Regions from separate parts of the Streptomyces sp. NPDC004126 genome, predicted to be linked through region 1. Evidence: riboswitches for the same ligand, from Rfam matches in the RefSeq annotation. Region 1 holds a riboswitch; the other holds the start of a gene.
The links. Region 1 has a riboswitch for glycine ahead of gcvP (aminomethyl-transferring glycine dehydrogenase). Riboswitches for the same ligand answer to the same signal wherever they lie in the genome.
Positions count from the first base shown of each region.

Region 1 (14,314 bases):
CGCATCCGAATCGTCGACGCCTTCACCGACCGCCCCTTCCAGGGGAACCCCGCCGCAGTCCTGCTCCTTGACGGCGGCTTCCCGCCGGACACCTGGCTGCAGCGGGTCGCCGCCGAGATGAACCTCTCCGAGACCGCCTTCGCCCACCCGCTGCCGGCCGGCGGCGACGCCGACTGGGCGCTGCGCTGGTTCACCCCGGCCGCCGAGGTGGACATGTGCGGCCACGCGACCCTCGCGACCGCGCACGTCATCGCCGCCGCCGGCCTCGCCCGGGGCCCGGTCCGCTTCGCCGCGCGCTGCGGGATCCTCACCGCCGACGTCGCCGAGGACGGGACCGTCACCATGGACTTCCCGACCTCGTCCCTGAGCCCGCTGGACCCGGTCCCCGCGGTGGAACGCGCGCTGGGAGCGCGGGCCAAGTCGTTCCACGACACCGCCGAGCACATCGGCGACCTGCTGGTGGAGCTGACCGACGAGCGGACCGTACGGGAACTCGTGCCCGACCACGCGGCCCTGCGCGCCTACGCGCGGCGCGGGGTCATCGTCACGGCCCCCGCCGAGGACCCCTCCCGCGGCTACGACTTCGTCTCGCGCGGCTTCTTCCCCGCCGTCGGCATCGACGAGGACCCGGTGACGGGCAGCGCCCACACCGCGCTCGCCCCCTTCTGGGCGGCGCGCCTGGGCCGTACCGAGCTGACCGGCCTCCAGGGCGGGGCGCGCACGGGCCTGGTCCGGGTCCGGCTCGCGGACGACCGCACCCTCCTGACGGGCCGCGCCGTCACCGTCGTCGACGGCGAACTGCTCACCGCCCCCGCGGCCTGACCGCTACGGCGTCGGCAGCCAGCCCACCTTGCCCGCGAGCAGGGCGTACCCGCCGAAGGCGACGATGTCGAGCAGGGCGTGCGCGACGACCAGGGGGCCGACCCGGCCCCAGCGCCGGTAGGCGAGGACGAAGACGACGCCCATCACCATGTTGCCGATGAACCCGCCGATGCCCTGGTAGAGGTGGTACGAACCGCGCAGCAGGGAGCTGGCGAGCAGCGCGGCCGTCGGCGACCAGCCCAGCTGCCCGAGCCGGCGCAGCAGGTACGCCAGCACGATGACCTCCTCGACCACGGAGTTCTGCACCGCGGAGAGGATCAGCACGGGGAACTTCCACCACACGTCGGGCAGGGCCTCCGGCACCACCGTCAGGTTGAAGCCGGTGGCCCGGGCCGCCAGGTAGAAGGCGAGCCCGGCACTGCCGATGCCGGCGGCCACGAGCGCGCCCCGGGCCAGGTCCGGGCCGGGGCGGGTGCGGTCGAAGCCCAGCACCCGCAGCCCGGGCGCGCCCTCGCGGGTCAGCAGGTGCGCGACGAGCAGTACGGGGACCAGCGCGGTCGCGATCCCGAACAGCTGCCAGGCCAGGTCCAGCCACGGCCGGCCGGGCGCGTAGGAGCCGTTGAGGGTGGCGGCCTGGTCCTTGAGGCCGCCCGGCTTGGTGAGCGACCCGATGAAGCTGATCAGCGCCGAGACCCCGCTCGCGCCCAGCGACAGCGCGAGCACGAGCAGGGTCTCGGTACGCAGCACCCGGCGCCCGTCCTCGCGCAGTTCCACGACCACCGGCTCCGGCTCGACCCGCACGCCTGACTCCCGTCCCGTTCCGACCACCACCCCATACTGCCTCCTCGGCGGCGGGAGCGGACCGGCGGGAGCGGCCCGGCCCTCAGCGGCGGACCGCCCGCGTGGCGTCCACCTCCTGTTCCTCCAGGCCCACCGGCCAGGTGTGCACGGGGTCGCCCTTGTGCATCAGCTCGCTGTAGCGCCGGGTGGTCGCCGCGAGGGCGGCGTCGCGTTCCAGCCCGCCCGCCAGCGCGCGGTGGTACGTCTCCACCTGCCAGGTCGCCCCGTTCACCCGGCGCCGGCACCGCTCCTCGATGATCCCGAGGTAGTGGTCCCGGTCGGCGGGTTCGATGCCCCAGGCGTCCAGCCCGGCCGCGGCCATCGGCAGCAGCTCGTCCAGCACCAGCCGCACCGCGGGCACGCTCACCAGCCCCCCGGCCCGGCCCTTGCGCGGCCAGCGGATCCGCGCGTCGATCCCGTACCGGCAGGCCGCGTCGAAGTTGGCCTCCGCCTCCGCGAAGGACATCCGGGTCCACACGGGGCGCGGCTCGTCCGCGAGGGTCCGTACGAGCCCGTAGTAGAAGGCGGCGTTGGCGACGACGTCGGCAACGGTGGGCCCGGCGGGCAGGACCCGGTTCTCCACCCTCAGGTGCGGCACCCCGTCGGCGACCCCGTAGACGGGCCGGTTCCACCGGTAGACCGTGCCGTTGTGCAGGACCAGCTCCTGCAGGCTCGGCACCCCGCCCTCGGCGAGCACCCGCAGCGGCTCCTCCTCGTCGCAGATCGGCAGCAGGGCGGGGAAGAAGCGGACGTTCTCGGCGAACAGCTCGTACACCGAGTCCACCCACCGCTCCCCGAACCAGGTCCGCGGCCGCACCCCCTGCGCCTGCAGCTCGGGCGGCCGGGTGTCGGTGGCCTGCGTGAACAGCGGCGGACGCGACTCGCGCCACAGCTCGCGCCCGAACAGGAACGGCGAGTTGGCCCCCACCGCTATCTGTACGGCGGTCACCGCCTGCGCCGCGTTCCACACGTCGGAGAAGCGGGCCGGGGTGACCTGGAGGTGCAGCTGCACGGAGGTGCAGGCGGCTTCCGGCACGATCGAACCGGTGCTCCAGGTCAGCCGCTCGACCCCGTCGATGTCGAGCCGGAAGTCCTCCCCGCGCATCATCAGGATCTGCTCGTTGAGCAGGGAGTAGCGGTCCACCGCCGAGAGGTTGGCCAGGGCCAGGTCCGCACGCGAAATGGTGGGAAGGATCCCGATCATCACGACGCCCGCGTCGATCTCCGCGGCCTGCCGGTGGGCGTAGTGGAGTCCCGCGCTCAGTTCTTCGGAGAGCTGGTCGAATACCCTCCCGTCGAGCCGGTGCGGGAGTACGTTCACCTCCAGGTTGAACATTCCGAGTTCGGTCTGGAAATCCGGGCTCGCTATCCGCTCCAGCACCTGTGCATTCACCATGCGCGGCAAACCGTCGGCACCCGCGAGATTCAGCTCGATCTCCAGCCCCATCATGTTCTTCGGGCGATCGAACCTCTTCTCCGCCAGAAGCCGCTCCAGCCCCTCCAGGCACTCGTGAAGCTTCCTCCGATACCGATGCCGATCGGACAGGTCGAATCCGCCTGCCACGACCTTCTCCCCCATCGAAGCGTCCCTCCTCGAGTGGGCCAGGCCCGGTCCACCCGGGCGCACGTCACGGTCGATGATGCCCAGGCACCGTGATCCATAACGCGGGGCGGCGGGCCTTGGCGGGGAGCGCGCGCCGGTACGGCCCGAAGGGCGCTCCGGCACATTCACCTGGCAACCCGTGGAACGCAATTTCCCGTTGGCCTTTGCCGGTTCCTGATTGCCGAAGGTTTCAAGCCGAGCGCCCTTGGGGTAACCTCCGAGGTCAGCGCGGCATGTCCGCGTGTATCCGGCATGAATACCATGACAGCGGGACCGGAAGGCGCCTTGCCGGCAATAGGCGGGACGGCTAGCCGAAACACTGCGTGAACACATGTCGTATAAACTCCGCAAACGAGGCAGAGAGTTGGCGCGCGGCCATTGCCCCAAAGCCCACCTCTGACCCCAGAATGCGACAGCGCCGTCCGCACTTTCCCCCGCACCACAGGTCTCCCAAGTGAGAGGCGACCCACCATGCCGCTGCATGTTCACCCGGCTCCCGCGCCCGCCCTGCGCAGCGTCCTCGCGGCACTCGGTTCTCCCACCGCCGTCCACGAGGCACACACCCCGGCCCTCCGCTCGGTCCAGGGCCCGCTGACCGCCGAACTCCCGCTCCCGGTCCACGTGCTCGACCGCCTGAGCGTGTCCGGCCACCCGGCCGCCGCCCGCCCGCCCCGCACCCGCCTGACCGGCTGGCGGTTCCTGATCCGCAGCGGCGACCGCTTCGTCGCGGCGGCCGACACCCGGCTGACCCCGGACGGCTGGGCCTTCTCCCACTTCTTCGAGGGTCCCTACGTCGCCGCGACCGAACGCGCCCTGCGCCAGGCGGAGTCGCTCGGCAAGGGCTACCAGCCGAGGCTGCTGTCCGTACCTGAGCTGTACATGCTGACCCTGTGGCTGCACGGGGCGGTCGGCGCCGACGCCGCCGCCGGCCTCCCCGCCGCGGCGGACCTGCTGGTGCCCCTGGCTCCGGCCCCGCCCGGGATCGCACCCTTCCGGCCGCATCCCGTCTCGGAGCTGCTGCCCGTCATGACCCACCGGCTGACCCCGGCGGCCCCACCGGTCCCGCCCACCCTCGCCGCCCCGGCGGCCTGATCCGAGTGGCCCATTCGGCCTAGTCCGCTCGGGTCAATGCGAACCACCCGAAATGACAGGGGAGTTGGCCTGAACCGCCCGCACGGGTGATGCGTCCTCATTCCAAGAGGACAGCTGCCGGGAAATACCTGCGAAGCAGCCGTCCTGGGGGAACACTGAGGACATCCTCCCCGCAGGTGCGGGGACGACCCAGGGGGACGGCCATGAACCACGCATCGAGCCGTAGCGAACAGACCACACCGCAGCGAAAGAACCCATCCATGTGCCAGCACCAGCCCGCCTGCCCGTCATCAGAATCCGCCGACCGGGAGGCCGCGCGCCCGGTGGCCAACCACCCGGAACAGGGCTGGAGCCTGCTGTGCAACGGCGTCCTGCTCTTCGAGGACACCGGTGAGCTGCTGCCGGACGGACAGATCATCGCCCCGCACCGCCCGCTCGCGGCGGCGTGACCGGAGCCGCACGGCAACACCGCACGGACACGGAAGGGGCCGGTCCCGGAGCTCGAAGCTCCGGGACCGGCCCCTTCAGCGTGACCTCACCGGGTCAGCGGCCCGCCGGCGACGGGCCCGCCGGCCCGGCTCAGTTGTCGTACTCGTCCAGCGGAGGGCAGGAGCAGACCAGGTTCCGGTCGCCGAAGGCGCCGTCGATCCGGCGCACCGGCGGCCAGTACTTCTCGGCGGCCACGACCCCGCCCGGGAAGACGGCCTCGTCACGGGTGTACGGGTGGTTCCACTCGCCGCCCAGCGCCGCGGCGGTGTGCGGGGCGTTGGCGAGCGGGTTGTCGTCCACCGGCCACTCGCCGCCGGCGACCCGCTCGATCTCGGCGCGGATGGCGATCATCGCGTCGCAGAAGCGGTCGATCTCGGCGAGGTCCTCGGACTCCGTCGGCTCGATCATCAGCGTGCCGGCCACCGGGAAGGACATGGTCGGCGCGTGGAAGCCGTAGTCGATCAGGCGCTTGGCGATGTCGTCCACGCTCACACCCGTGGCCTTCGAGAGCGGGCGCAGGTCGATGATGCACTCGTGCGCGACCAGGTTGCCCGGACCGGTGTAGAGGACCGGGTAGTGCGGCTCCAGGCGCTTGGCGATGTAGTTGGCGCCGAGCACCGCCACCTGGGTGGCGCGCTTGAGGCCCTCGCCGCCCATCAGGCGGACGTACGACCAGGAGATCGGCAGGATGCCGGCCGAACCCCACGGCGCGGCCGAGATCGGGCCGACGCCCGTCTCGGGGCCGGCGGTCGGCTGGAGCGGGTGGTTCGGCAGGTACGGGGCCAGGTGCGCCCGGACACCGACCGGGCCGACGCCCGGGCCGCCGCCGCCGTGCGGGATGCAGAAGGTCTTGTGCAGGTTCAGGTGCGAGACGTCGCCGCCGAAGTGGCCCGGCTTGGCCAGACCCACCAGGGCGTTCAGGTTGGCGCCGTCCACGTACACCTGGCCGCCGGCCTCGTGCACCTGGGCGCAGATGTCGGCGACGTGCTCCTCGAAGACACCGTGCGTCGACGGGTAGGTGATCATGAGGACGGAGAGCTCGTCCCGGTACTGCTCGATCTTGGCGCGCAGGTCGTCCGCGTCCACCTCGCCGTCGTCGGCGGTCTTGACGACGACGACCTTCATGCCGGCCATCACGGCGCTGGCGGCGTTGGTGCCGTGCGCGGAGGACGGGATGAGACAGATGGTGCGCTGCTCGTCGCCGTTCGCGCGGTGGTAGGCGCGGACGGCCAGCAGACCGGCGAGCTCGCCCTGGGAGCCGGCGTTCGGCTGGATGGAGACCTTGTCGTAGCCGGTCACCTCGCAGAGACGTTCCTCCAGCTCGTTGATGAGCGTGAGGTACCCCTCGGCCTGCTCGACCGGCGCGAACGGGTGCAGCTGGCCGAACTCGGGCCAGGTCACCGGCTCCATCTCGGTGGTCGCGTTGAGCTTCATGGTGCAGGAGCCCAGCGGGATCATGCCGCGGTCCAGCGCGTAGTCCTTGTCCGAGAGCTTGCGCAGGTAGCGCAGCATCGCGGTCTCGGAGCGGTGCTGGTGGAAGACCGGGTGGGTCAGGTACGCGTCCGAGCGCAGCAGGCCCTCGGGCAGCGTGTCGGCGGTGACCGCGTCCAGGGCCTCGATGTCGGCCGTGACGCCGAAGGCGGCCCAGACGGCTTCGAGGTCGGCGCGGGTGGTGGTCTCGTCGCAGGAGACCGACACGTGGTCGGCGTCCGCGCGGTACAGGTTGACCCCGCCCTCGCGGGCGGCGGCGACGACCTCGGCGGCCTTGCCGGGCACCTTGGCGGTGACGGTGTCGAAGAAGGAGCCGTGCACCACCTCGACCCCGCCGGCCGTCAGGCCCGCGGCGAGGACGGCGGCGTAGCGGTGGGTGCGGCCGGCGATCGTCTTCAGGCCGTCCGGGCCGTGGTAGACGGCGTACATGCCGGCCATCACGGCGAGCAGCACCTGCGCGGTGCAGATGTTGCTGGTGGCCTTCTCGCGGCGGATGTGCTGCTCACGGGTCTGCAGGGCCAGGCGGTACGCCTTGTTGCCGTCCGCGTCCACGGAGACGCCGACGAGGCGGCCGGGCAGCGAGCGGGCGTGCTTGGCCTGGACGGCCATGTAGCCGGCGTGCGGGCCGCCGAAGCCCATCGGGACGCCGAAGCGCTGGGTGGTGCCGACGGCGATGTCCGCGCCCAGCTCGCCCGGGGAGGTCAGCAGCGTCAGGGCCAGCAGGTCGGCGGAGACGGTGACGATCGCGCCGAGCTCGTGCGCCTGGTCGATGACCGGCTTGATCTCGCGGACCGCGCCGGAGGCGCCCGGGTACTGGAGGAGCACGCCGAAGACGCCGCGCTCGGCGATCTCGGCGGGGATGCCCTCGGAGAGGTCCGCGACGACGACCTCGACGCCCGTGGGCTCGGCGCGGGTCTCGATCACGGCGATGGTCTGCGGCAGCGCGTCGGCGTCGATCAGGAAGACCCCGCCCTTGACCTTGCCCACGCGGCGGGCCAGCGACATGGCCTCGGCCGCCGCGGTGCCCTCGTCCAGCAGGGAGGCGCCGGAGGTCGGCAGGCCGGTCAGGTCGGCGACGAGGGTCTGGAAGTTCAGCAGCGCCTCCAGGCGGCCCTGCGAGATCTCCGGCTGGTACGGGGTGTACGCCGTGTACCAGGCCGGGTTCTCCATGACGTTGCGCAGGATCACCGGCGGGGTGAAGGTCCCGTAGTAGCCGAGGCCGATCATCGGGGAGAGCACCTGGTTGCGGTCGGCCAGCGAACGCAGCTCGGCCAGCACCTCGGCTTCGGTGCGCGCCTCGGGCAGGTTCAGCGCTTCGGCAGTCTTGATCACATCCGGTACCGCGGCGGCGGTCAGCTCGTCGAGGGAGCCGTAGCCCACCTGGGCGAGCATCTTGGCCTGCGCTTCGGCGTCCGGGCCGATGTGACGCTGCTCGAAGGGGATGCCCCGCTCGAGCTGGGAGAGCGGAATGCGGTTGGCGGTCATAACGGAGGCCTCCTGGTCGTATGACCTGCGAGGGGCACCACGGCGCGGGCACCCGGACGGCCTCCCCCTCTGTCATCACAACCTGAGAGCTTCACCGGAGTCGCGGGGGTCGCCCGAGAGCTCCGGCTTTCACCGTCGGTGAGGGGCCAGTACCGGTACTGCGGGTCCCGGGACCTGCCCCTGCTTTCCAGAGTGGCCTCGTCACGTGCGGTACGTATGCCTGAGAGATTCCGGGGAGGATTTGCTCCTTCGGCGCCTCCGTCGTACTCACTCGGAGGACTCTCCCGCACAGGGTCAACAGCCGTCACCCAGCCTACCAGCGACGTTCTCGACCCTCCCTCGAGTGGCCCCCTCTCCAAATATGCACTTCTGTAGTCATTACGGATGAGCTGTGCATCACTGCGACCGTACGGAGGGACCGTGCAGACCGACATCGATCCCCGCAGCCTGATCGGCCGCAAGGCGTTCGACCGCAACGGCACCAAGATCGGCACCGTGGACGAGGTCTACCTCGACGACGCCACGGGCGTCCCCGAGTGGGCCGCAGTCCGGACGGGCCTCTTCGGCCGCGACGCCTTCGTCCCCCTGGAACCCAGCGAAGTGGTGGACGACGCCCTGCGCGTGCCCTTCGAACGCTCCCTGATCAAGGACGCCCCCGACTTCGGGGTCGGCCGCCACCTCTCCCCCGAGCAGGAGCTCCAGCTGTACCACCACTACGGCCTGGACGTGGCCCTCCCCTCCGACTTCCAGCGCCCCCACCCCCAGGACACCTAGGACCTGCCCACCAGGGGCAGCGGGTCGGACGGCTCCAGCTCCGGGTCGTCCAGCAGGAACGTGCGGACCCGGCCCGGGGGCGATCCGGGCCGCTCGAACCGTACGGTCACCCGCCCGACCCCGCTGCCCTGGACCCACCCCGGCCCGTACACCGCGTGGCGGACGTCGCTGCCCGCCGCCCAGTGCCGCACGGGAGCGGCCCCGGCGCCCTCCAGGGCCGCCGCGGGCGGCTCCGCGGGCCCGCCTTCCGGGGCGGCCGCGGCGGCGTCCTCCTCGGGGCCCTGCGCCTCCTCCGCCTCCCCCTCGGCGGCGGCCCGCGCCTGGGCGAAGAGGTCCTCCTGCGTGAAGTCGGCGAGCCCCGTCACGCCCACCCCCAGCAGCCGCACCCCGCCGGTGGTGTCCACGCCCTCCAGCAGCCGCGCGGCCGCCTCCCGCACCACCGCCGGGTCGTCGGTGGGGCCCCGCAGCGTCTCGGAGCGGGTCAGCGTCGAGAAGTCGTACCGGCGCACCTTCAGCACGATGGTCCGCCCCGAGTGGCCCGAGGCGCGCAGCCGGCCCACGCAGCGGTCGGCGAGCCGCTGCACCTCGTACCGGATCCGCACCCGGTCGTGCAGGTCCACGTCGAAGGTGTCCTCCACCGAGACGGACTTCGCGTCCCGCTCGGCGACCACCGGCCGGTCGTCCAGCCCCAGGGCCATCCGGTACAGGCCGACGCCGTGCGCCCGGCCCACCATCCGCACCAGCTCGTCCTCGCCCGCCTCGGCCAGCTCCCCCACGGTGGTGATCCCGGCCCGGCGCAGGTGCTCCCCGGTGGCCGGCCCCACCCCGGGCAGGGTGCGCACCGGCATGGGCGCGAGGAGCTCGCGCTCGGTCCCCGGTTCGATGAGCAGCAGCCCGTCGGGCTTGGCCTCCTCGGAGGCGATCTTGGCCAGCATCTTGGACCCTGCCAGCCCCACCGAACCGCTGAGGCCGGTGAGGGCCGTGATGCCGGCCCGCAGCCGCTCCCCCGTGGCGCGGGCGCCCGCCGCGTCGAAGGCCGCTCCGCCCGCCTCCAGGTCCACGAAGGCCTCGTCCAGGCTGAGCGGCTCCACCAGCGGCGAGAGCTCCCGCAGCAGGCCCATGACCAGCTCGCTGACCTCGCGGTACAGGGTGAAGCGCGGGATCAGGTAGGCCCCGTTCGGGCAGAGGCGGCGGGCCTGCGCCGTCGGCATCGCCGAGTGCACCCCGAACCGCCGGGCCTCGTAGGAGGCGGTGGCGACGACCCCGCGCGGCCCGAGCCCTCCGACGATCACGGCCTTCCCGCGCAGGCTGGGCTTCGACGCCTGCTCCACGGAGGCGTAGAAGGCGTCCATGTCCAGGTGCAGGATGGTCGGGGCGGATCTCACGGCACCGATGCTGCCCTACGCCACTGACAACGCGGTGATCACCGGTCCGGGACCCGCCGCGGCCGCGGGCCACGGACGGCGGTCCGCACGGCCGGGGCCGAGCGGCCGGGGCCGGACGGCCGGTTCTGACCGCCGGGTTCGGACGGCCGGTCCGCACGGCCGGGTTCTGACGGCCGGGTTCAGACGGCCCGGTTCCGGCGGGCCGCGAGCTCGTCGGCCGGGTTGTGGCCGACCAGGGTCTCCCCGGTGTCCACGCGCTCCCCGTGGAGCTGCGACAGCGCGTTCTCGACGTCGCGCCAGACGACGCCCACCGCGATACCGAAGACGCCCTGCCCGCCCTGGAGCAGGCTCACGACCTGGTCCGGCGAGGTGCACTCGTACACGGTCGCGCCGTCGCTCATCAGCGTCATGCGCTCCAGGTCGCAGAAGCCCCGGTCCCGCAGGTGCTGCACGGCGGTGCGGATGTTCTGCAGCGCCACCCCGGTGTCCAGGAAGCGCTTGACGATCTTCAGCACGACCACGTCGCGGAAGCTGTACAGCCGCTGGGTGCCCGACCCGTACGCGGGCCGCACGCTCGGCTCCACGAGTCCGGTGCGCGCCCAGTAGTCGAGCTGCCGGTACGTGATCCCCGCGGCGGCGCACGCCGTGGGTCCGCGGTAGCCGACCTGCTCGGACGACGCCGGGCCCTCGCCCACCGGTCCGACCGGCGCGGCCGCCGGCTGACGGGGCGAGGCACCCGCCGCGCCGCCGTGCACCGGGTACGGCCCGCCGTCGCTCCGCGCGGGGGTGCCCCCGGTCGTACCGTCGCCCGTGATCCTCACGCCGACCCTCCGTCCTTGACCTGCCACCTTGAAGGTAGGCAGTGACCAGGGGTGCGTCAACGATCGCCACACTCGGCACGCCGAGTGATAATCACCCTGAGAGTGGTTTCCCGTACCCCGCTGCGGGGAAAGGCTACTCGAATGGGCTGACAGTTCCCGGTGGACGGCACGGCCGCCGGCGCGGCTACTGGGGGCCCGTGCCGAAGTCCTCGGGAGAGATCTGGTCGAGGAACTCGCGGAACTTCTCCACCTCGTCCTCCTGCTCGTCGGGAATGGCGATCCCGGCGTCGTCCAGCACGCCGTCGCTGCCGTAGATCGGCGTTCCCGTGCGCAGGGCGAGCGCTATGGCGTCCGACGGCCGCGCGCTCACCTCGACCCCGCTGGCGAAGACCAGCTCCGCGTAGAAGACGCCCTCCCGCAGATCCGTGATCCGGACCTCGGTGAGCTCCTCACCGACCGCCTCCAGCACGTCCTTGAACAGGTCGTGCGTCAGCGGCCGGGCAGGGGCCATGCCCTGCTGCGCGAAGGCAATGGCGGTCGCCTCCCCAGGACCGATCCAGATGGGGAGGTACCGGTCGCCTCCCACTTCACGCAGGAGCACGATCGGTTGGTTGGAGGGCATTTCCACCCGGACACCCACAACGTCGAGCTCGTTCACACAGCAACCCTAGGACCTGCCCGGCAGGTTTGGGTAGTCGGGGCCCCACCGGGACCGGTCCGGTCAGTGCGCACGGAGCCCGAGAGCGGTCTGCACCAAGGCCTCGTGGAGCCTCACGGAGAGCCCCGCGAGTTCCCTCATCGTGGCTTCCGCGTGCGCCCTGGTCTGCGGATTGCGGTGCCTGCGCAGCGGGGCTACGAGCTGCTCCACCAGACCGGCCTCCCGGTCCGCCGCCGCCTTCATGCCCCGCAGGTGGCGCGGTTCGAGGCCGAACCGGCCGAGATCCGCGATCAGCCGGGCCACGGCGAGCGTCCCCGCGTCGAATCCGCCGCCCGGCCCTTCCGAGACGAGCCCGTACGACTCCCACTCGACGAGCTGCGCCTCGTCCACCTCGGCGGCCGCGATCAGCTCGGCCCGGCCCACCCGGGCCGCCGCCGGCGGCTCGCCGGCCGCCTCCGCGTACCCGGCGGAGGGCTGTGCGCCGTCCACGGACTCCCCGTGCGCGGCGGGCGCGGGGATGCGGATCTGCTCACCCCGGTCGAGCGCGTCCAGCTGCTCCCGGATGACCTTCAGCGGGAGGTAGTGGTCGCGCTGGAGGCGCAGGACGCGCGCGAGGCGCTCCACGTCCTCCGTGCTGAACTTGCGGTATCCGGAAGGCGTGCGCCGGGGCTCGACCAGGCCTTCCGCCTCCAGGAAGCGGATCTTCGAGATCGTGACTTCGGGGAACTCGTCCCGCAGCGTGGTCAGCACCGTGCCGATGCTGACCAGCTGCCCGGCCGAGCCGGCGGTGCCGTTCTTGGCGGCACCGCCCGTCGGGGTACGCAGCATGGAACCTTCCCTGGGGTCACCCCGGAGGGTGTCCGGGGGTGGGGTTCCCCCCGGACGGTGTCCGAGGGGGTCAGACGCCCCGCAGGCTCGCGTAGAAGACCAGCCGGTACTTGCCGATCTGCACCTCGTCACCGTTGTGCAGGGCGACGGACTCGATCGGCTCGCGGTTCACGTACGTGCCGTTGAGGCTGCCCACGTCGGCGACGGTGAAGCCGCCCTCCGGGCTCCGGCGGAATTCGACATGCAGGCGGGACACGGTGATGTCGTCCAGGAAGATGTCGCTCTGCGGGTGCCGGCCCGCAGTGGTCAGTTCGCCGTCCAGCAGGAACCGGCTGCCCGAGTTCGGGCCGCGCCGCACGATCAGCAGGGCGGAACCGGGCGGCAGCGCCTCCACCGCGGCCTGGGCCTCGGGAGAGAGCGAGGACGGCGCGTGCTGGCCCGACCCCTCGGCCTCGTAGGCCTCCAGGCCCGAGATCGAGATGGTGGACGTGGTCTCCGAAGCGCGCTCCGGCGTCAGGCCCGGCCGCAGCGGCGCCCCGCAGTTGGAGCAGAAACGGCTCGCAGCGTCGCTGCGGTGACCGCACCTGCCGCACGTCTGCTCGGCCGACATGGACGGCTCCTCGCGCCGCGGCTGCCCCGCGGAGGCACTGGTGGCATAGGGGTCAGAGGCAAACCCTCCACCCGCACTAGAGGTTGATGGTTCACCGAAACCTATGCGTCCGGAACCAGCCGGGTCAACGGACGACGCGCCGCGCCCGCCCGCGTTGTCACCCGGGCCGGCCACCTCGTCGCGGAAGAGCGGCCTGTCGCCCTGCCCTTCCCCTTCCGGCTGCCCCGCGCGGTGCCGCGCCGCACCGCTTTCCTCGTTCTTCTTCTTGCCGAACAACTTCTCAAACAACTTCACGGGCGATTCCCCTTGACCGAAACAGACCCGCCCGTGGGGCAGGACGAACTCTGCATGCACACACCTGCCGACCCGGACATTCTGACAACGTCCGTAACCACCAGACAGTTTCCACCACGCACGGCGACTTCCGTGCGCCGACCCCCCGCAGGCTTCGGCCCGCGTGAGCCTGTCCACATTCCGCTACGCATCACGGCGATGACGACCGAGCGTAGTCAGGCTGCTTCGCAGCCCGCAAGGCATCCACAACGATCTTCGCCGACCGTGTGACGGCGACCGTGGCCTGTTCCTTCTCCATCGTCTGCACCACACCTCCCGGGATGTTCAGCGCGGGCTCCAGATCCTGCGGTTTGCCGATGACCTTGAACTCGTAGGGCTGTGTGATCTTCTTACCGTCGATCCCGACCCCGCCGCCCTCGTCGGAGAAGTACGAGCCCGCCACGACGCGCACGCCGTTGATCTGGATCGCCTCCGCCCCGGCCGCCCGCAGCTCCTGGAGGGTGTCCAGCAGCTGGTCGGACCGCACCTGGCCCTTGGCATCGGTGATCCGCAGCGTGATCCCCGGGCCCTGTGCGGCCACCGTACCGGCCAGGATGCCCAGTTGGCGCTCCTTCTCAACCGTCTGACGGCGGGCCTCTTCCGCCTGGTTGGAACTGCTCTGCAGCTCCTTGCGCTGGTCGTCCAGCCGCTGCTTCTCGTCCTCCAGGCGCTGGGTGCGCCCGTCCAGCTCGTCGAGGATCCGTACGAGGTCCTCCTGCCGGGCACCGCGCAGCGGGGCGCTGGAGTCACTGTTGGACCGTACCTGGATCGCGAGCCCGAGTCCCAGGACGAACAGCAGCAGCGCGACGATCAGTTGGGCCCGGCTGAACCTCGGTGGCCACAGCCCGGCGGCCAGGCGCTGGCGCCCGGTCTCCTGCGGCGGCTCCTGGGGCTGCGCCGCGGGCGGCACGGGCTGCGCCGACGGCTGCGGCTGCGGCTCCGGCTTCGACGGGCCGGAGGCGTCCGGCTCCTCCGGCGGGGTGTTGTCCGTACTCATCGGCGTCACGCCCGGAAGACGTGCCGGCGGATGGCCGCGGCGTTGGAGAAGATCCGGATGCCGAGGACGACGACCACACCCGTCGA
Region 1 covers NZ_JBNNPF010000055.1:4,653-18,966, reverse strand. Annotated here, with positions in the region: gene ACQKM2_RS34050 (PhzF family phenazine biosynthesis protein) at 1-822, shown strand, start outside; gene ACQKM2_RS34045 (CPBP family intramembrane glutamic endopeptidase) at 826-1,623, opposite strand; gene ACQKM2_RS34040 (glutamate-cysteine ligase family protein) at 1,706-3,241, opposite strand; gene ACQKM2_RS34035 (hypothetical protein) at 3,737-4,357, shown strand; gene ACQKM2_RS34030 (DUF5999 family protein) at 4,618-4,806, shown strand; gene gcvP (aminomethyl-transferring glycine dehydrogenase) at 4,937-7,822, opposite strand; glycine riboswitch at 8,021-8,119, opposite strand; gene ACQKM2_RS34020 (PRC-barrel domain-containing protein) at 8,243-8,596, shown strand; gene ACQKM2_RS34015 (DNA polymerase IV) at 8,593-9,981, opposite strand; gene ACQKM2_RS34010 (MerR family transcriptional regulator) at 10,161-10,802, opposite strand; gene ACQKM2_RS34005 (bifunctional nuclease family protein) at 10,987-11,460, opposite strand; gene ACQKM2_RS34000 (MerR family transcriptional regulator) at 11,524-12,288, opposite strand; gene ACQKM2_RS33995 (FHA domain-containing protein) at 12,359-13,252, opposite strand; gene ACQKM2_RS33990 (DUF881 domain-containing protein) at 13,383-14,228, opposite strand; gene ACQKM2_RS33985 (small basic family protein) at 14,234-14,314, opposite strand, start outside.

Region 2 (14,314 bases), on a different contig from region 1:
GGGACCGGGTTGTAGATCAGCGAGTCGTGGTTGTTGGACTGGCCGATCGCGGTGAAGCCGGAGCCGTTGGCCTGGGCGCCGTTGTTCTGGTTCGACGCCCCGAAGCCCGACGCGACCTGCTGCGCGGTGGAGGAGTTGCCGAGGTTGCTGCCGCCCACTCCGCTGCCCAGGATCCCGGCGAGGGCGGCGTTCGAGGCGGTGCCGGCGGCGCCGGCCCCGTTGTCCGCCTGGGCCGTGCCCGTGAAGAGCGCGGCGGCGAGGGGGAGCGATGCGAGCGCCGCCATCACGCGGATGCTGCGGATGCCTGCCATGGTGAAGCCTCCAGTACGCAAAAAAGCAAGGGGGGTGGCGGTTGGCCTACCGCCCGGGGGTGTCGCGACGTCGCGTGACCAGACTGGCCTACGTGATCATCGAGAAACCAGCCCGGACCGGCTTCTTCCCTCGCAAGCGTGATCAACTCGGTCCAAACCTCGAACCGGAGATCATTTGCGCACTTCGGATCAGCACTCGATGACGTTGACCGCGAGGCCGCCGCGCGCCGTCTCCTTGTACTTGATCTTCATGTCGGCGCCGGTCTCCTTCATGGTCTTGATGACCTTGTCGAGGGAGACCTTGTGGCTGCCGTCCCCGCGCATCGCCATCTTCGCGGCGGTGACGGCCTTGACGGCCGCCATGCCGTTGCGCTCGATGCAGGGGATCTGGACGAGCCCGCCGACCGGGTCGCAGGTCAGGCCGAGGTTGTGCTCCATGCCGATCTCGGCGGCGTTCTCCACCTGCTCCGGGGTGCCGCCCAGCACCTCCGCGAGGGCGCCGGCCGCCATCGAGCAGGCCGAGCCCACCTCGCCCTGGCAGCCGACCTCGGCGCCGGAGATCGAGGCGTTCTCCTTGAAGAGCATGCCGATCGCGCCCGCGGCCAGCAGGAAGCGGACCACGCCGTCCTCGTCCGCGCCGGGCACGAAGTTCACGTAGTAGTGCAGGACCGCCGGCAGGACGCCCGCCGCGCCGTTCGTGGGCGCGGTGACGACGCGGCCGCCCGCGGCGTTCTCCTCGTTGACGGCCATCGCGTAGATCGTCGTCCACTCGCTGCGGTGCATCATCGGGTCGCCCTCGGTGCGCAGCTGGCGCGCCGTGGACGCGGCGCGGCGCTTGACGCGCAGGCCGCCCGGGAGGATGCCCTCGCGGGACATGCCGCGCGAGACGCAGGACTGCATGACGCGCCAGATCTCCAGGAGGCCCTCGCGGATCTCCTCCTCGGTGCGCCAGGCCTTCTCGTTCTCCAGCATCAGGGAGGAGATCGACAGGCCCGTCTCGTTGGCCAGGCGCAGCATCTCGTCACCGGAGCGGAAGGGGTACTTCAGCACGGTGTCGTCGAGCTTGATCCGGTCCTCGCCGACCGCGTCCTCGTCCACGACGAAGCCGCCGCCGACCGAGTAGTACGTCTTCTCCAGCAGCGGCGCGCCCGAGGCGTCGTACGCGAAGAGGGTCATGCCGTTCGCGTGGTAGGGCAGCGAGCGGCGGCGGTGCAGGATCAGCTGGGACGGCTCGTCGAAGTCGATCTCGTGGGCACCGCCTATTTCCGCACCCAGCAGCCGCAGCTTGCCGCTCTTGCGGATGCGCTCCACCTCGTCGTCGGCGGTCTCGACGTTCACCGTGCGGGGGGAGTGGCCCTCCAGGCCCAGCAGGACCGCCTTGGGCGTGCCGTGGCCGTGGCCGGTCGCGCCGAGGGAGCCGAAGAGCTCCGCCCGCACGGCGGCGGTCTGGGCGAGGACGCCGTCCTTCTTCAGCCGCGTCACGAACATGCGCGCCGCACGCATCGGGCCGACCGTGTGGGAGGAGGACGGGCCGATGCCGATGGAGAAGAGGTCGAAGACGGAGATGGCCACTGGCGGACTCCCTTGTCTGCTCGTGGGGTGGAGAGGGGGCAGGGGTGTGGTGATCAAGACGGGGGGATCTGCGGATTTTGTCCGGCAGACGAGCGTAACGCGTGGAGATGAACGGTTCGCCTCACGGACGGGGCCGTCAGACGTGAGCCGGATCGCGTTCCGGTGCCGGATTCCGGCCACGAAAAGGGCCCGGCCTTGTGGAGAACAAGGCCGGGCCCCCGAAACCGTGCCTAGAGCGACGGGTACAGCGGGAACTTCGCGGCCAGGGCCGAGACGCGCGCCTTGAGGTCGGCGGCGTCGTAGCTCGGCTTCAGCGCCTGCGCGATGATCTCGGCGACCTCGGTGAAGGCCTCGGCGTCGAAACCGCGGGTCGCGAGGGCCGGCGTGCCGATCCGCAGGCCCGAGGTGACCATCGGCGGCCGCGGGTCGTTCGGGATGGCGTTGCGGTTGACCGTGATGCCGACCTCGTGGAGGCGGTCCTCGGCCTGCTGGCCGTCCAGCTCCGAGTTGCGCAGGTCGACCAGGACCAGGTGCACGTCGGTGCCGCCGGTGAGGACGTCCACGCCCACGGCCTTGACGTCGTCCTGGACCAGGCGGGCGGCGAGGATCTTCGCGCCCTCCAGGGTCCGCTCCTGGCGCTCCTTGAACTCCGGCGAGGCCGCGACCTTGAAGGAGACGGCCTTGGCCGCGATCACGTGCTCCAGGGGACCGCCCTGCTGGCCCGGGAAGACCGCGGAGTTGATCTTCTTGGCCAGCTCCTGAGTCGACAGGATGACGCCGCCGCGCGGACCGCCGAGGGTCTTGTGCGTGGTGGTCGTGACGACGTGGGCGTGCGGCACCGGGTTCGGGTGCAGACCCGCGGCGACCAGGCCGGCGAAGTGCGCCATGTCGACCATCAGGTACGCGCCGACCTCGTCCGCGATCCGGCGGAACGCGGCGAAGTCCAGCTGGCGCGGGTACGCGGACCAGCCGGCGACGATCAGCTGCGGCTTGGACTCCTTGGCGAGGCGCTCGACCTCGGCCATGTCGACCTGGCCGTCCTCGCCGACGTGGTACGGGACCACGTTGTAGAGCTTGCCGGAGAAGTTGATCTTCATGCCGTGGGTCAGGTGACCGCCGTGGGCCAGGTTCAGGCCCATGATCGTGTCGCCCGGCTTCAGCAGCGCGAACATCGCGGCGGCGTTGGCCTGCGCACCCGAGTGCGGCTGGACGTTCGCGGCCTCGGCGCCGAACAGCGCCTTGATGCGGTCGATCGCGATCTGCTCGACCACGTCGACGTGCTCGCAGCCGCCGTAGTAGCGGCGGCCCGGGTAACCCTCGGCGTACTTGTTGGTCAGGACCGAGCCCTGGGCCTCCATGACGGCGACCGGAGCGAAGTTCTCCGACGCGATCATTTCCAGGGTCGACTGCTGGCGCACGAGCTCCGCGTCGACGGCGGCGGCGACGTCGGGGTCGAGCTCGTGGAGGGGGGTGTTCAGAACGGACATTCAGGGCCCCTGGGGTGTCAGTTGTCGGAGTGGGTGAGCGCGGCGTACTCGTCGGCGGAGAGCGCGTCCTTCGGCTCCTCCGACAGGCGCACCTTGAACAGCCAGCCACCCTCGAACGGGGCGGAGTTCACCAGCGACGGGTCGTCCACGACGTCCTGGTTGAACTCGGTGATCTCACCGGAGACGGGGGAGTACAGGTCGCTGACCGACTTGGTCGACTCCAGCTCGCCACAGGTCTCGCCCTCGGTGACGGTCTCGCCGACCTCGGGGAGCTGGGCGTAGACGACGTCACCGAGCGCGTTGGCCGCGAACTCCGTGATGCCGACCGTCGCGACGCCGTCCTCGACGGCCGACAGCCACTCGTGCTCCTTGGTGTAACGCAGCTGCTGGGGGTTGCTCATGACCTGATTCTCCTGGATGCGGGGAGGTGGATACGAACGGTGGTCTTGCGTGCTGAGACGGGGGGACCCGGTACGAGGGTTACTTCTGCCGCTTGTAGAAGGGCAGGGCCACGACCTCGTACGGCTCATGCGTACCGCGAATGTCGACGCCGACGCCGGAGGTGCCGGGCGCGGCGTGCTCCGCGTCGACGTACGCCATCGCGATCGGCTTGCCCAGCGTCGGGGAGGGGGCGCCGGAGGTCACCTCGCCGATGACCTCGCCGCCCGCGACCACGGGGAAGCCGGCGCGCGGGACGCGGCGGCCCGCCGCGACCAGGCCGACCAGCTTGCGCGGCGGCTTGGTGGCGGCGACCTCGGCGGCGGCCTCCAGGGCGGCACGGCCGACGAAGTCGCCCTCCTTCTCGAACTTCACGACCCGGCCCAGCCCGGCGTCGAAGGGGGTCAGCGCGGTGGTCAGCTCGTGCCCGTACAGCGGCATGCCCGCCTCCAGGCGCAGCGTGTCGCGGCAGGACAGGCCGGCCGGCACCAGACCGGCGTCCTCGCCCGCCTCGGTCAGCGCCTGCCACAGCGCCACGGCGTGCTCGGGGGAGACGAACAGCTCGAAGCCGTCCTCGCCCGTGTAGCCGGTACGGGCGATCAGCGCGGGCACGCCCGCGACGGTGCCCGGCAGGCCGGCGTAGTACTTCAGGCCGTCCAGGTCGGCGTCCGTGAGGGACTTCAGGATGCCGGGGGACTCCGGGCCCTGGACGGCGATCAGCGCGTACGCGTCACGGTCGTCGCGGACCTCGGTGTCGAAGCCGGCGGCGCGCTCGGTGAGGGCGTCCAGCACGACCTGGGCGTTGGAGGCGTTGGCGACGACCATGTACTCGGTCTCGCCGAGGCGGTAGACGATCAGGTCGTCGAGGATCCCGCCGTCCTCCTGGCAGATGTGCGTGTAGCGGGCGCGGCCGACGCCGACGGTGGAGATGTTCCCGACGAGCGCGTAGTCCAGCGCCTTCACGGCCTCCGGGCCGGTCAGGGTGATCTCGCCCATGTGGGACAGGTCGAACAGGCCGGCCTTGGTGCGCACGGCGTTGTGCTCGTCGCGCTCACTGGCGTAGCGCAGCGGCATGTCCCAGCCCGCGAAGTCGGTCATGGTCGCACCGAGCGATCGGTGCAGCGCGTCGAGCGCGGTCAGGCGGGGGGCAGTGCTCATGGGTGTGGCTCCCGGGTCCCAGGGCATGACATGACGAGGAGGATCCTCCCCATCTGTCATCGGAACCTGAGAGGTTCGCCGAGAGTTCCCGGAGGGGGAACGCCGACTTGCACCTTGGGTGGAGCACGCGCCGGGCGGCCGTCGGGGACGGACGCGGCGGGGCTCGCTTTTCAGATCTGCCTCATCCACGCGGTACGGGGCCTGAGAGATTCAAGGGAGGTACTTGCTCCTTCGGCGCCCGGGCACGGCCTCGCGGCCTGCCGGGACTCTCCCGCGCGGATTCAAGCGGCCGGTATGCAGTTTGGTGTCCAGATGGCGCACATCATTGCACGGGACGGGCGCGGGAGGGCAGTGGGGCCCGAAAGAACGTGCGGTCCGGACGGGGCCGGCGAGTGACCGGGCCGTCCGCGCTGTGGAACGCCCGGCCGCAACCGGGGCCGTCGGATTACCGTCTCTTTACACAGGGCGGGCAGGGGGCCCTCGCGGCCCGATTCGGGGGAGACGATCACTGTGCGGAGACTCGGAGTGGCGACGACTACAGGCGCGGTCGGGGCGGCCACGGCGCGGCGGAACACCGCCCGGCCCGTGGCCGCCGCCGACGGCACCGTCCGCGACCTGCGCGGACGCCCCGCGCGGCCGCACCGGCTGAGCTACGCCGCCGGGGACATCGTGGTGGTGTCCGGGCTGCCCGGCGGAGGCAAGAGCACCCTGATCAAGCGGGCCGCCGAAGCCGCCATCGACTCGCAGGACACCCGCGAGCGCTGGGAGCGCCGGATGCCGTCCGGCCTGCCGTACGCGGTGTACCGGCCGCTGGTCCGCGCCGCGCACTACGGGGGGCTGTGGCGCGAGCTGCGCTCCGGCGCCTCTGTGGTGGTCCACGACTGCGGCACCCAGCCGTGGGTGCGGGGCCTGCTGGCCGCCGTCGCCCGGAGGCGGGGGCGGGGGCTGCACCTGCTGCTGCTGGACACCACCCCCGAGGAGGCGCTGTCCGGGCAGGCGGTCCGGGGGCGGCGGGTGTCGGCGTACGCCTTCGCGCGGCACCGGGGGGCGGTGTCCCGCCTCCTGCGCTCCGCGGAAGCGGGCCGCACCCCGCGCGGCTGCGCCTCGGTCACCCTCCTGGACCGCCGCTCGGCTGCCGCCGTCACCCGGATCACGTTCGGCCCCTGACGCCCCTGCCGTGCCGGGCGGGGCGGTGTGCCGCGCAGCGGTACCCCGCGCACCGGACCGGGGGTCCACGGCGTGCCCCGGCCCCGATAGCCTCGGGGCCACACAGGGCGGAACCACACGGAGGCACGGCAGATGCAGGCGCAAGGCAACGGCTGGCCGGCGAACGAGTTGGAGCAGGTGCTCGGGGCGGCGCTCGGCCAGGCGGACGCCGGCCCGCGGATCATCGACGCGCTCGGCCGCAGCCGGCTCTGGGTGCCGCTCCCCAACGGCGGCGGCCCCGACAGCGCCTCCCTCGACCTCCCCACGATGCTGATCGACGGCGCCGCGTACGTCCCCGTCTACAGCTCGGAGGCCCAGTTCCGCATCGCCGCCGGCCCCGCCATGGACTTCGCGGTCGCCCCCGCCGTCGAGTTCGCCCGCGGCCTGCCCCCGCAGCTCGGCATCGCCGTGAACCCCGAGGGCGCCGCCGGGGTCCCGCTCCCCCCGGCCGCCGTCGCGGAGCTGTGCCGCGCCGGCCGCACCGAGCTCGACGGCCCGGCCGCCGGCGCCCGCGTCCGGCTCTTCGAGCCCGACTGGCAGGACGACCCGGTCGACTTCCTCGCCGCCGCGGCCGAGGAGTTCCGGGCCACCGGAGTCGTGGCGGCCGCCCACCGCTGCCTCGCCAGCGTCGAGGGCGGCGACCCCCAGCTCTACATCGGTGTCCGCCTGCTGGGATGGGATCCCGAACTGCGCGCCGCCCCGCTGGAGGCGCTCGGCCGCGCCCTGGGCCGCGTACCGGCGCCCTGGCCGGTGCAGTTGATCCTGCTGGACGCAGCCGAGGACCCGGTCACGGAGTGGATTCGTGAGCGCGTACGCCCCTTCTACCTCCCGTAGCGCCGCTTAAGCTGGTCGGGACGTGTGGACGACGGGCGGACGAAGACGAAGAGGGGTACCGGGTGAGTGCGTCAGGCACGGCCGCGGCCGGGCAGGTCGAGCACATGCTGCGCCAGGTGACTCCCGGGCGCTATGAGAGTTATGAGTCATTCCTGCACGCCCTCGCCGAGGGCAGGCTGTGGATGCTCCTGTGGCAGGGGCAGCCGGGTTCACCGGACGCCCAGTACGGCGGCATGGAGGTCGAGGGACTGGGCTACGCCCCCTGCGTGACCTCCCCGCAGGAGCTGGCCGCGAGCGGCTGGAACCGCGGCTACGAGGTGGTCACGGGCCGGGACATCGCCCGCGCCCTCTACCCGGACCGCTGGGGATTGTGGGTCAACCCGCACGCCCAGGGCGGCGGCCTCGGCATTCCCTGGGCCGACCTGCGCCGGGTCGCCACCGGCCTGGACCGGATGCCGGCGGGGCCGCTGCGGCTGTCCGAGCCGTCCCTGGAGCTCCCGCAGTTCTACGGGCTGCTGACCCAGCACGCGCACCGCACACCGGCCGTGAGGTCGCTGCGCCGCGCCTGGGTGCAGCCCTCGCTGGGATCCGCGTACCTCGCGGTGGGGCTCGACCTGTACGACGCCTCGCCGCCCGCGCTGGAATCCGTACGCGAGATGATGCGCCAGTCGGTCGGCGCCGTGCCCGAGGGGGTCCCGGTGTGCACGGTCGCGCTCGCGGACGAGCACGACCCGGTGGCGATGTGGCTGCGCGCGCAGACCAGGCCGTTCTACGACCGCGAGGGGCAGGCAGCCGCCTACTGAGCCCCCGCGGGCGCTCCGGGGACGCGTTCCCCGAGCTTCCTACAGGGATTCCCGGGGTGCGTTCGCACTCTGGGACGACCCCCTCCGACGGACACCAGGCCGCCGGGAACCACGGTTCCCGGCGGCCTTCGTCTTGTCCGGATATCGCCCCAGGTGAGCGCCCAATTGGCGCACTAGTCCCCGGAGTTGACCGTGATGTCCGTTTGCGTACCGAACGGACGGTCTTGCTCCGCTGAGCCGTGAGCGGAGTCCGGATAACGGGAACACGGGCCTCAGATCACGGTTGCGCATCCATTCATCTGCGGGTCTGGCGGCTGGTCGAGCGCCCGATGAAGACTCCCCACCCAAGAGCCGGTCAGTCCTCCAGGGCGCGGCTCGGCACGTGGACCTCGCCGCTCGTCCCGACGCGGCGCTTCCGCACTTCCCGCACCTCAGCTGCACCGCACCGCACGCACCGCACGCACCGCACCCTGCTCCACCCACAGCACGGCCGCACTGCCAGCACTGCCAGCACCTCGCACCTCGTACGCGTTCACGTGCCCCGAGCACTGGAGCGCCACTCCGCACCAACGCCGCCACAGCGGCGGGCATGGGCCGACCCACCCGTCGGCCGAGAGGGGTCCCCACCACGATGACGGCACCACTGCACGACACGAGCGCGGAAACACCCGCACCCGTGTCCGTAGCCGAAGTCCCTGCCAAGGCCATCGAAGGCCGCTCGCCCGGCCGCATCGCCTGGATGCGGCTCAAGCGCGACAAGGTCGCGCTGACCGGCGGCGTGATCGTGATCCTCCTGATCCTGGTGGCGGTCTTCGCGCCGCTGATCGTGAACCTGCTGGGCCACGACCCCAACGAGTTCCACGAGGACATGATCGATCCGGACCTGGGCACGCCGCTCGGCTCGTTCGGCGGCATCAGCTCCGACTTCCTGCTGGGCGTCGAACCGACCAACGGGCGCGACGTGTTCAGCCGGATCGTCTACGGCGCCCGCATCTCGCTGGTCGTCGCCTTCCTGGCGGCCTTCGTCTCGGTCGTCCTCGGCAGCCTCCTGGGCGCCCTCGCCGGCTTCCTCGGCGGCTGGGTGGACGGGATCATCAGCCGCCTGATGGACCTGCTGCTGGCCTTCCCCCAGCTGCTGTTCACCATCGCCCTGGTCTCCGTGGTCCCCAACTCCGTCTGGGGGTTCGAGGGTTCCGGCGTCCGGATGGGCGTGCTCATCCTCGTCATCGGCTTCTTCGGCTGGCCGTACATCGGCCGCATCGTCCGGGGCCAGACGATCTCCCTGCGGGAACGCGAGTACGTCGAGGCCGCGCGCAGCCTCGGAGCCGGGCGGGGCTACATCCTCCTCAAGGAGCTGCTGCCCAACCTGGTCGCGCCGATCCTCGTGTACGCCACGCTGATCATTCCGACCAACATCCTGACCGAAGCGGCCCTCAGCTTCCTGGGCGCCGGCGTCAAGCCGCCCACCGCTTCCTGGGGAAAGATGCTCTCCGACGCCGTCCCCATCTACCAGGACGACCCCATGTACATGGTGGTTCCCGGTATGACGATCTTCATCACCGTCCTGGCGTTCAACCTCTTCGGGGACGGGCTGCGTGACGCACTCGACCCCAAGGGCAGCTGAACCGCTTCTTCGATTCACCACCTATGGAGGTTGGACAACCGTGACCCGCAGAAAGCAGGCCCTCGCGATCGCCGCCGTGATCGCCGCCCTCTCGATGACCGCCGCGTGCGGTGACAACGGGGCCAAGAAGGACGACAAGGCCGACGGTGACAGCGGCAAGGGCTACAGCGGCGCCGCCACCGCCGTGATCAACCCCTCCGACGCCAAGGGCGGCGAGCTCAAGCTCTGGTCCCCGCAGGACGTCGACTACCTCGACCCGGCGCGCGCCTACTACGGCTTCGTCTGGAACATGCAGCGCCTCTACGTCCGCAGCCTGCTGGCCTACGACGCCAAGCCGGGCAAGGACGGCACGAAGGTCGTCCCCGACCTCGCCGAGGCCCTGCCGGTCATCAGCAACGACGGCAAGACCTACACCCTGAAGCTCAAGGACGGGGTGAAGTTCGAGGACGGTACGCCGATCACCTCGAAGGACATCAAGTACGGCGTCGAGCGCGTCTTCGCGCAGGACGTGCTGTCCGGCGGCCCGACCTACCTGATCGACCTCCTGGACCAGGGCCAGAAGTACCCCGGCCCGTACAAGGACACCGACCCGAACAAGATGGGTCTGAAGACCGTAGAGACGCCGGACGACAAGACGATCGTCTTCAACCTGGCGAGCGCCAACTCCGACTTCAGCTACCTGCTGGCCATGCCGTCCTCCTCGCCGGTCCCGGCGGGCAAGGACACGGGTGCCACGTACACCAACAAGCCCGTTTCCACGGGCCCTTACAAGGTCGAGAGCTTCACCGCCGGCAAGGGCGCGACCTTCGTCCGCAACGAGAACTGGGACCCGAAGACGGACCCGATCCGCAAGGGTCTGCCGGACAAGGTCTCCTTCACGGTCACCACCAACCCGGACGACATGGACCAGCGCCTGCTCTCGGGCGACATCGACATGGCCGTCGACGGCACCGGTGTCCAGCAGGCCGCGAAGAACAAGATCCTCAAGGACGAGAAGCTCAAGGCCAACTCGGACAACCCGTTCACGGGCTACATCCGCTACTTCGCCTTCCCGCAGACGGTCGCGCCGTTCGACAACATCGAGTGCCGCAAGGCCGTCATCTACGCGGCCGACCCGAAGTCCCTGCAGACCGCCCGCGGCGGCCCGACCAGCGGTGACCTCGGCGCGAACATGCTGCCGGCCGGTGTCCCCGGCTCCGACAAGGCCTACGACCCCTTCAGCCTGACCAAGGGCAAGCCGCAGACGGCCAAGGCCAAGGAGGCCCTCAAGGCCTGTGGCAAGCCCGACGGCTTCGAGACCGTCATCGCCGTGCGCAACAACCGCGCCCCCGAGGTGAAGACGGCCGAGTCCCTGCAGGCCTCGCTCGCCAAGGTCGGCATCAAGGCGACGATCGACCAGTTCGACGGCAAGCTCTCCTCCTCCACGATCGGTTCGCCCGAGAACGTGAAGAAGAAGGGCTACGGCATCATCGTCATGGGCTGGGGCGCCGACTACAACTCCGGCGCGGGCTTCCTGCAGCCGCTGGTCGACGGATCGTTCATCCTGCCGAACGGCAACAACAACTACACCGAGGTCAACGACACGGAGATCAACGGCCTGTTCGACAAGGCCGCTGCCGCCGCGACCCCGGAGGCCGCTGCTCCGTTCTACACGGAGATCAACAAGAAGGTCATGGACAAGGCGCTCTACCTGCCGATCAACTTCGACAAGGCGCTCGTCTACCACAACCCGCGCCTGACGAACGTCTTCTTCAACGAGTCCTTCGGCAAGATCGACCTCGCCACCGTGGGCATCAAGCAGTAGCAGCAGTCAGCCCGGCCGTCCGCGGCCGGGCACGCAACCGCAACTCAGCACGTTAGTAAGTGCCTTCACCGCACATGCGCTAGTCCGAAGGGCAGGTGAAGGCCGCAGGCGCTGGCCGCCGCCCCCACGAGGGGCGGCGGCCACCAGCCCCGGGCGGCCGACTGCAGTGCTCGTCTACCTCATACGGCGGCTGTTCAACGTCGCCGCCACGCTGCTGGTGGTCTCCGTGGTCACCTTCGGCATCTTCTTCGCGGTCCCGAAGCTGACCGGCAGCGATCCCGCGCTCATGTACGCAGGCCGGGAGACCAACGAGACCGCCCTGGCGGGCATCCGCGTGAAGATGGGCTTCGACAAGCCCATCTCCGAGCAGTACCTGCTCTTCGTCAAGGGCATCTTCGCCGGCCGCGACTACGACGGCGGCACCGAGATCACCCACTGTGCGGCCCCCTGCTTCGGCTACTCCTTCAAGACCGAGGCGCCCGTCTGGGAAACCATGATGGACCGCATCCCGGTCACCCTCTCGCTCGCCCTCGGGGCGGCCGTGATCTGGGTGATCGCCGGTGTGGCCACGGGCGTGATCTCCGCACTCAAACGCCGCACAGCCGTCGACCGCACCGTCATGGTCGGCGCGCTCGCCGGCGTCTCCCTGCCGATCTTCTTCACCGGCATGGTGGCCCCCGCGATCTTCGTCTACAGCCTCGGCTGGCTGGACGTCTCCAACTACCAGCCGATAACAGAGGATCCGCTGGCCTGGCTCAACAGCATGATCCTGCCCTGGATCACCCTGGCCTTCCTCTTCGCCGCGACCTACGCCCGCATCACCCGGGCGACCATGCTTGAGGTCATGGGCGAGGACTACATCCGCACCGCCCGCGCCAAGGGCCTCAAGGAGGGCGTGGTCATCCGCAAGCACGCCCTGCGCTCCACGCTCACCCCGGTCGTCACCATGTTCGGCCTGGACCTCGGCGGCCTCCTCGGCGGCGCGGTGCTCACCGAGACCACCTTCAACTTCCAGGGCCTGGGCACGGCAGCGGTCGCCGCCATCAGCGCCGGCGACCTTCCCGTGATCATGGGCGTCACCCTGCTCGCCGCCCTGTTCGTGGTCCTCGCCAACCTGATCGTGGACCTGCTGTACGCCGTCATCGACCCGCGCGTGAGGCTGACGTGACCAAGAACGATTCCGACCAGCCGGCCTTCGTGCCCGAGCAGGGCGGCGCGTCCGACGCGGCCCCCTTCCTCTCCGTGCGCGACCTCAAGGTCCACTTCCCGACCGACGACGGCCTGGTCAAGTCCGTGGACGGCCTCAGCTTCGACCTGGAGCGCGGCAAGACCCTCGGCATCGTGGGCGAGTCCGGCTCCGGCAAGTCGGTGACCTCGCTGGCCATCATGGGCCTGCACCGCACCGGCAACGCCCGCAGCCGCCCGGACATCTCCGGCCGGGTCGTGCTCGACGGCGAGGACCTGGTCAGCGCCGACGCCGACCACGTGCGCAGGCTCCGCGGCCGCAAGATGGCGATGGTCTTCCAGGACCCGCTGTCCGCGATGCACCCGTACTACTCGGTCGGCAAGCAGATCGTCGAGGCGTACCGGACCCACCACGACGTCGACAAGAAGAAGGCCCGCGCCCGCGCCGTCGAGATGCTCGACCGCGTCGGCATCCCGGAGCCCCACCGGCGCGTGGACGCGTACCCCCACGAGTTCTCCGGCGGCATGCGCCAGCGCGCGATGATCGCGATGGCGCTCGTCAACAACCCCGAACTGCTCATCGCGGACGAGCCGACCACCGCCCTGGACGTCACCGTCCAGGCGCAGATCCTCGACCTGATCCGCGACCTGCAGAAGGAGTTCGGCTCCGCGGTCATCATGATCACGCACGACCTCGGCGTGGTCGCCGAGATGGCCGACGAGATCCTCGTGATGTACGGCGGCCGGTGCGTCGAGCGCGGCACCGCCGAGAAGGTCTTCTACGAGCCCCGCCACCCCTACACCTGGGGACTGCTCGGCTCCATGCCGCGCATCGACCGCGACCAGACCGAGCGGCTGATCCCGGTCAAGGGCTCGCCGCCCAGCCTCATCAACATCCCGAGCGGCTGCGCGTTCAACCCCCGGTGCCCCTACGCCGACGTGCCCAAGGGGGGCATCACCCGCACCCAGCGGCCCGAGCTGACCCAGGACGACAGCCGGCACTGGTCCGCCTGCCACATGTCGCAGGAGGAGCGGACCCGGATCTGGACCGAAGAGATTGCGCCGAAGCTGTGACGGACATGAACAAGGACACCGCCGCCCAGGACTCGGCCGGCGCGACGGCCGTCACCGAGGCGGAACCGCTGCTGAAGGTCACCGGCCTGGTCAAGCACTTCCCCATCAACAAGGGCCTGCTGCGCCGCCAGACCGCCGCCGTCAAGGCCGTCGACGGGATCGACTTCGACGTCCGGCGGGGTGAGACCCTCGGCGTCGTCGGCGAGTCCGGCTGCGGCAAGTCGACGATGGGCCGCCTCATCACGCGGCTGCTGGAGCCGACCGGCGGCCGCATCGAGTTCGAGGGCAAGGACATCACCCACCTCGGCGTGGCCGGCATGCGCCCGCTGCGCCGCGACGTGCAGATGATCTTCCAGGACCCGTACGGCTCCCTGAACCCGCGCCACACGGTCGGCGCGATCGTCTCGGCCCCCTTCAAGCTCCAGGGCGTCACGCCCGAGGGCGGCGTCAAGAAGGAGGTCCAGCGCCTCCTCTCGCTCGTCGGTTTGAACCCGGAGCACTACAACCGCTACCCGCACGAGTTCTCCGGCGGCCAGCGCCAGCGCATCGGCATCGCCCGCGCCCTGGCCCTGAAGCCGAAGCTGGTCGTCGCGGACGAGCCGGTGTCGGCGCTGGACGTGTCGATCCAGGCGCAGGTGGTGAACCTGCTGGACGACCTCCAGCAGGAGCTCGGCCTGACGTACGTGATCATCGCGCACGACCTGTCGGTCATCCGGCACGTCTCGGACCGCATCGCGGTGATGTACCTCGGCAAGATCGTGGAGCTGGCGGACCGCAAGTCGCTCTACGAGTCCCCGATGCACCCGTACACGAACGCC
Region 2 covers NZ_JBNNPF010000026.1:484-14,797, reverse strand. Annotated here, with positions in the region: gene ACQKM2_RS23705 (hypothetical protein) at 1-311, opposite strand, end outside; gene ACQKM2_RS23700 (L-serine ammonia-lyase) at 501-1,883, opposite strand; gene glyA (serine hydroxymethyltransferase) at 2,114-3,370, opposite strand; gene gcvH (glycine cleavage system protein GcvH) at 3,388-3,771, opposite strand; gene gcvT (glycine cleavage system aminomethyltransferase GcvT) at 3,851-4,966, opposite strand; glycine riboswitch at 5,147-5,250, opposite strand; gene ACQKM2_RS23680 (AAA family ATPase) at 5,471-6,133, shown strand; gene ACQKM2_RS23675 (enhanced serine sensitivity protein SseB) at 6,266-7,006, shown strand; gene ACQKM2_RS23670 (enhanced serine sensitivity protein SseB C-terminal domain-containing protein) at 7,069-7,809, shown strand; gene ACQKM2_RS23665 (ABC transporter permease) at 8,441-9,433, shown strand; gene ACQKM2_RS23660 (ABC transporter substrate-binding protein) at 9,528-11,237, shown strand; gene ACQKM2_RS23655 (ABC transporter permease) at 11,404-12,405, shown strand; gene ACQKM2_RS23650 (ABC transporter ATP-binding protein) at 12,435-13,496, shown strand; gene ACQKM2_RS23645 (ABC transporter ATP-binding protein) at 13,502-14,314, shown strand, end outside.
Region 2: linked by a shared signal. The riboswitch ahead of gcvT (glycine cleavage system aminomethyltransferase GcvT) and the one ahead of gcvP (aminomethyl-transferring glycine dehydrogenase) in region 1 are both predicted to bind glycine.